2 regions of the Sporacetigenium sp. TC11 genome follow, and region 2 is predicted to be linked to the other one. Evidence: riboswitches for the same ligand, from Rfam matches in the RefSeq annotation. Region 2 holds a riboswitch; the other holds the start of a gene.

Region 1 (3,265 bases), on a different contig from region 2:
CGCTGTAAATATAGTGGCAAGTATAACAGCTATTGCTCCTACTCCAATTGCTATTTTTTTAGCATTGCTTAATGACTTGAGTTTTTCAACACTATTAAGCAAGAAAATTTTGACTTTTTCAATTATATTTTGTTGTTCCATTTATTTACTCCTTGCTTAAAAGACTATATTTGCACCTTGTTTATTTCTTGATATGCTTCAACAAACTTGTTTCTTACTTCAAGAAGTAATTGCATAGACATTTGTGCTTCTTGTGCTGATAGCATAACATCATGCATTGCTACGTTTTCTCCTTTTATAAAGCTTTGAACCATATTATCTGAATTTACTTGGGCCCCATTTACATTATTTATAGCTTGTTTAAATATATCCGAAAAATTTGAGTTTGATTGTTCTGTTACCTTATTGTCATTATTTATTAGCTTACTACTAATTTGAGCTACTTCAGTTATCTTCATTCCCTACCCCTACCTTCCGATTTCTAAAGCCTTAGATATCATATTTTTTTGAGCATTTAATGTATCTACATTAGATTCATAAGCTCTTGATGCAGCCATTAAATCTGACATTTCTACTAATATATCTACATTTGGATATTCTACATATCCTTTTTCATTTGCATCTGGATGTGATGGGTCATACACTTGCTTTAATGGTGATTTATCATCTTCTATAGCCGCAGCCTTTACCCCTAACATCCCTACTTTTTCATCAAAGTTTTCTTCAAATACTGCAACTTTACGTCTATATGCCTCTCCATTAGCTCCCCTTGTAGTACTCATATTGGCTATATTTGAAGATATTGTATCTATTCTAAGCCTTTCTGATGATAACCCACTTGTACTTATTCTCATCCCACTAAAAACACTCATTTAATTACCTCCCAGATATAACACTCTTTGTTATTGATATCTTACTGTTCGCTAAAGTTACTAATGCATTATATTGAAGACTTGTAGCTGCTTGATTTACCTTTTCTGTTTCCAAATCAACATTATTTCCATCTACTCTCATACTTGTTGAATTATCTACCTTTTCTTCTATTTTAGGTGTTGCACTATTTAATGTTTCTTCGAAACTTACATACCTTCTTTTGTAACCAGGTGTATTTATGTTTGCTATATTATGAGCTATAGCTTTGCTCCTTAAATCTGTAGCGCCTAGTCCTATTTTAATTAAATCGTATGTATTCATGACTACCTCCTTATATAAAAAAAACTACTCCGAAGGAATAGTTAAATACGAACGCACTTAAATAAAGATACATAAGTGATGTAAATTCTGCTCGGATGCAACTGGCTGACATAGTTATAATAACCGTAGTCCCTATAGCTTTGTGTCCCTAGATTTCTCTAGGTTTACCTATTTAATTTTTTAATTGTACAATTTTTTTACATTTTTTTACAAATAAGCACATTTTCTGACAATCTTATTTCTAATATATTAAATTATATACTATTTTTACCTTTTTTACTATGTATTAAGGTAAATTGTGACAAAATTTTCCATTTTATATGTACTAAAAAAGCTACTCAGAACGAGTAGCTTTAAACTCATTCGCAACTGGCTGACATAGTTTTACAACCTTAGTCCCTATAGTTTTGCGTCACTAGATTTCTCTAGGTTTGCCTATGTAATTTTTGTGTAAATATATTATAAATCCATTATACGTAATTTTTACAAATTTTAATAGGGTTTTTTAAAATTTTACATAAATTTCTTTTTTTCTGCAATAAAGTAAATTTAACAACTATAATAATTCTAACTAAATTGTATTTTAAATTTGATTTTTATATAAAAAAAGCATGCGCATGAATTTAAATTAGTTCATACTCATGCTCTTATTTTAAACTACTTAAGAATATCAATAACAATATCACTAATGATATTATTTTGAGAATTCATATATTTATATGGGTTTGTCAAAACAATTTCTTTTGTATATTTGATAATATCTAAATAATCTTTTGTATAGCTTTCTTTGTTTTTAATTTTAGATTTAACTCCTTCTATCATTTGCTCTAGTACAATTAAGTTGGATTTAGATTCAGATAATTTAGTTTTTATACTGGTTATTTCCCTCAAAGTATTATTTATAATATCGATAGTTTTATAATCAGCAGTATCTTTATCTAAGTATATATAATCTGTTTTATTTTCTTTATGTTCTCTATCATCGTCACCTTGAAAATCTTTTTTTATATCATCTATTTGCTTAACAAAGTCTTTAATTGCATTTTTATACTTAGAATTTTCTTTGCTTTCATTATTTATTGCTTGCATATAAACTTTTTTAGCTTGTTCAAGAGAATTTTCTATTTGACTTATCTTTAGTTCTTCAGATTGAATTAAAGATATTTTTTCTTGAATATTTCTCTGTTGATAATCCATACTATTGACTTGTATTCTAATATCGTTATACACACCGAGATTTATATTACTATTTTTATCTTTTTTTATATCCTTTTCATTATCTGTTTTTTTGTCCCCTGTCTCTAGCTTATTATCTTTATAATGTGATAGATTTGTTTCATATATTTTCAGATCGGATTTATTGTTTATTATCATATCAATAACTCCTCAATTATATTATATTTATGATAAAAATAAAGAGTAAAGCCAACGCTTTACTCTCTATATCTAATTAATTATCTTAATAACTGCATTACACCTTCTGGTTGTTGCTTAGCTTGCCCTATCATAGCTTGTGCTGCTTGATTTAATAAGTTTAATTTAGATAAGTTGACCATTTCTTTAGCTACATCTACATCTCTTATTCTTGATTCTGCTGCAGTTAAGTTTTCAGATGAAGTTGTTAAGTTAGAAGAAGTTGCTTCTAATCTATTTTGAGTAGCTCCTAAGCTTGCTCTGTTAGTACTTATGCTTTCTAAAATAACATCTACTGCATCTTGTGATGCTTGTGCAGTTGTAGTATCAGTTACTAATAAGTTTTGAACTCCTGCTGCTGCAGTCTCTAAATCAAACAAAGCTACAGTTCTTGTTTCAGCATTAGCTCCTGCTTGTATAGTTATTGAAGCATTAGTTCCATCTAAAAGAGCTTTTTCATTGAACTTAGTTTCTACTCCTATTTGTAATATTTCTTCACCTAACGCCTTTAATTCTGTTGCTATTTTAGTTTGGTCTGCTCCTGTTAATGTTCCATTTGCACCTTGTACTGTTAACTCTCTCATTCTTTGAGCTATGTTTCCAGCTTCTTCTAAAGCACCTTCTGCAGTTTGTACTAAAGATATACCATCTTGAGTAT
Region 2 (3,265 bases):
AATGAGAATGTTATAATACTTCCTTCATTAGATTCATCAAAGCGGTCACTGTAAGAATGAATTTCATAAACATAATCACCACTAGGCATATTGGACAATGTTGTAGAAGTCCCAGTTAATGTACTCTTCAAAACTTTTTGACCATTAATAATCTGATATAATTTATAAGATGTTGCGTAAGGAGTAGCGTTCCATTTTAGAGTTATATCATTTCCATTTGTAATATTGTATGATAAATTATCTGGCGACTGCATTGTTGGCAGTATTAGAGTGAAGGAGGTTTGACTTCCATTATCTGATTCACCAAAACGATCGCTGTAGGAATGAACCTCATAAACATAATCACCAGCTTGTTTATTAGTGTACGTAACAGATGTTCCTGCCAATGTGCTTTTTAATACTTTTTGACCATCAATAATCTGATATACTTTGTAAGCTGTTGCGTAAGGAACAGTATTCCACTTTAATGTGATGTCATTTCCATTTGTAATGCTATTTGTTAAATTACCTGGTGATTGCATTGTTGGCATAACTAGAGTAAATAAGGTTTGACTTCCATTATCTGATTCACCAAAACGATCGCTGTAGGAATGAACCTCATAGATATAATCACCAGCTTGTTTATTGGTGTACGTAACAGACGTTCCAGACAATGTACTTTTTAAAACTTTTTGACCATTAATAATCTGATATACTTTGTAGGCTGTTGCATATGGAACAGTATTCCACTTTAAGGTGATGTCATTTCCATTGGATAATGAGTATGTGAGGTTACTTGGAGCAGTCATAGTTGGCAAAACCACTTGAACCTGTGTAGAAGTTGACATTGGAGATTCGCCATAAAGGGAATTCACCGCAGAAACCGCATAGGTATAGTTTCCAGCATCTGTATTAGTAATTGAGTAAGTGTATGATTTTGACGAGGTAACAAATGTTTTTTGCCCATCTGAATTAATTCGATAGAGGTTATAGGTTTCGGCATACTGAGATGTTGACCAACTTAGTACGATATCGTTACCATTTTGTATCCTATTTGTTAAGGTTGTTGGTGCTACCATGCTTGGATAGACAATATTAACTGAAACAGGAGCACATGGACCTGATTCGCCATCAGCACTTAAAGTTGACACAACATACCTATACGAACCTTCTGGTAGACTATTAAAGGTATAAGATGTTGATGTTGTTGTACCAAGGAGTTTAAGCTGATTGTCAATAATTCCATACACATTATAACCATTAGCTCCATATACAGAATTCCATGAAAGCTTTACATTACTCGGTGTAATGAGTGGGGCTGATAGGTTACTTGGAGGCAGTATGTCATTATTGGTAGTTAATGCGTATGCATTTACCAAAGGAAATACTAGTTGAAACGCCAATATTACTACTAAAATTAGAAAACTCCGAAGAAAATTTTTCTTCATGGCATGACCCTACCTTTCTTTGCGAAAAAGGGGAATTGGGAAAAAGATAAACCTTAAATAAGGCTTATAGATAAGAAAACTATATTCCCTGTGGCAACCGGCTACCATCCACGTAAAATTCAAGTCGTGGTTCAGGCCCTTGGCTTTGCGTCTCATAGTTTCCTATGATTTGCCTTTTTCACTTATAATATATTTATTAAGATATAGACTCATATATCTTGTACATAATTTTACTATATTTGGTATAAAGAAACAATATAAATCAAAATATATTATTTCTAATCATATTCCTACATAGCTTTTAAATCAATTTATTTTTTCTATAATAAAAAAGTTAAGGAATTAAAATAATCTTTAAAACTTTAAGTATAATGACATAAATATATAAAATTTTAAGTAAAAACATATTATTCTTAAAAAATTATTGATATATTTTAATTTGGTTTACTAATTTTAAGATTATTTATATAATAAATTAAATTGATTAAGAGAGGATGATTTAGACATGGATATAATTGATGCAAATATCCTTGAGTTCATGAAAGAAAACGGAAGAGCCACTGTTTCAGAGATTAGCAAGAAAGTGAATTTATCTATACCTGCTGTTTCGGAAAGAATTAGAAAATTAGAAGAATCAAATATTATTGAACAATATACTATTAAAGTTAATCGTGAAAAAATGGGATATAAACTTCTGGCAATTATATTTGTAAATATTGATGAAACAGCAAATATACAAAACTTTAGAGAAACAATTGTTCAATTTTCTGAAGTAATTGAATGCCATCATATGGCAGGCGAATATGACTATATGCTAAAGGTTCTTATGAATGATACAGGAGAGTTAGAGGATTTTTTAAGTAGCAAAATGAAGTCTATTAAAGGTGTTAGAAAATCTAATACATTGATTGTTTTATCAACATTAAAAGAAACTGCTAATAGATAGGAGGCCACTGTATGGTTTTGAAAGGATTTAGATTTGGCATATTATTACAATTTGCAGTAGGACCTATATGTTTATTTATTTTTCAGACTGCGGCTTCATCTGGATTTTTTGCAGCAGAGACTGGAGTGCTAGGGGTAACAATTATTGATTGCTTGTATATACTTGCCGCAATATTTGGTATAGGATCTGTACTAAATAAATATGAAAGTGCACAAAGATTAATAAAATATTTTGGGGCTATTGTACTTATTGTTTTTGGATTAAGTAATATTGTAGGGTCTTTTGGGATTTCAATTCTCCCAAACTTGAATTTTGTATTGAATCAAAGTCCAGAAAATATATTTTTAAAAACAATTTTATTAACTATATCAAATCCATTGACAATACTGTTTTGGGCAGGGGTCTTTTCTACAAAAATCTCCCAAGAAAATATGGATAAAAAGAATATGTATTTATTTGGACTTGGAGCAGTGTTGTCAACTGTATTATTTTTAACGCTTATTTCAATTTTAGGAAGCTATATTAATAATTTTTTAGATTCATCATTTATTAATATATTAAATATAATTGTAGGATTGGTATTAGTTGCTTTTGGAATTAATAACGTTTATAATGGATAAAATAGACTATATTAATACACATACTTAAGGAGAGTTTATGATAAAAAGAGAATTTGATATAAATGATACTGCTTATATAGCAAAGAGTAGAAGGCTTAAAGCTCACATTGATGGTAGTGATACTAATACAAAAACTATATCTTTAAGAGCAGGAGACTCTGTAAAGATATTAGATTATTATGAAATTGAAAAATACGGATATTCTTATGAAGCTGAGTATAAAAAGGATGGAACTTCATATATTATAAAAAAACATTTAAGTCAATCGGACT

What was found. Region 2 has a riboswitch for cyclic di-GMP ahead of ACUSRV_RS03810 (OmpL47-type beta-barrel domain-containing protein). Riboswitches for the same ligand answer to the same signal wherever they lie in the genome.
Region 1: another riboswitch for cyclic di-GMP. It lies ahead of ACUSRV_RS13175 (flagellar basal body protein); the one in region 2 lies ahead of ACUSRV_RS03810 (OmpL47-type beta-barrel domain-containing protein).

The regions. Positions count from the first base shown of each region.
Region 1 covers NZ_JBYVNY010000009.1:128,146-131,410, forward strand. Annotated here, with positions in the region: gene fliF (flagellar basal-body MS-ring/collar protein FliF) at 1-141, opposite strand, end outside; gene fliE (flagellar hook-basal body complex protein FliE) at 165-458, opposite strand; gene flgC (flagellar basal body rod protein FlgC) at 468-872, opposite strand; gene ACUSRV_RS13175 (flagellar basal body protein) at 877-1,194, opposite strand; cyclic di-GMP riboswitch class I at 1,288-1,373, opposite strand; cyclic di-GMP riboswitch class I at 1,556-1,640, opposite strand; gene ACUSRV_RS13180 (hypothetical protein) at 1,852-2,568, opposite strand; gene ACUSRV_RS13185 (flagellin N-terminal helical domain-containing protein) at 2,649-3,265, opposite strand, start outside.
Region 2 covers NZ_JBYVNY010000002.1:183,460-186,724, forward strand. Annotated here, with positions in the region: gene ACUSRV_RS03810 (OmpL47-type beta-barrel domain-containing protein) at 1-1,427, opposite strand, end outside; cyclic di-GMP riboswitch class I at 1,517-1,611, opposite strand; gene ACUSRV_RS03815 (Lrp/AsnC family transcriptional regulator) at 1,933-2,373, shown strand; gene ACUSRV_RS03820 (LysE family translocator) at 2,385-2,993, shown strand; gene ACUSRV_RS03825 (hypothetical protein) at 3,031-3,265, shown strand, end outside.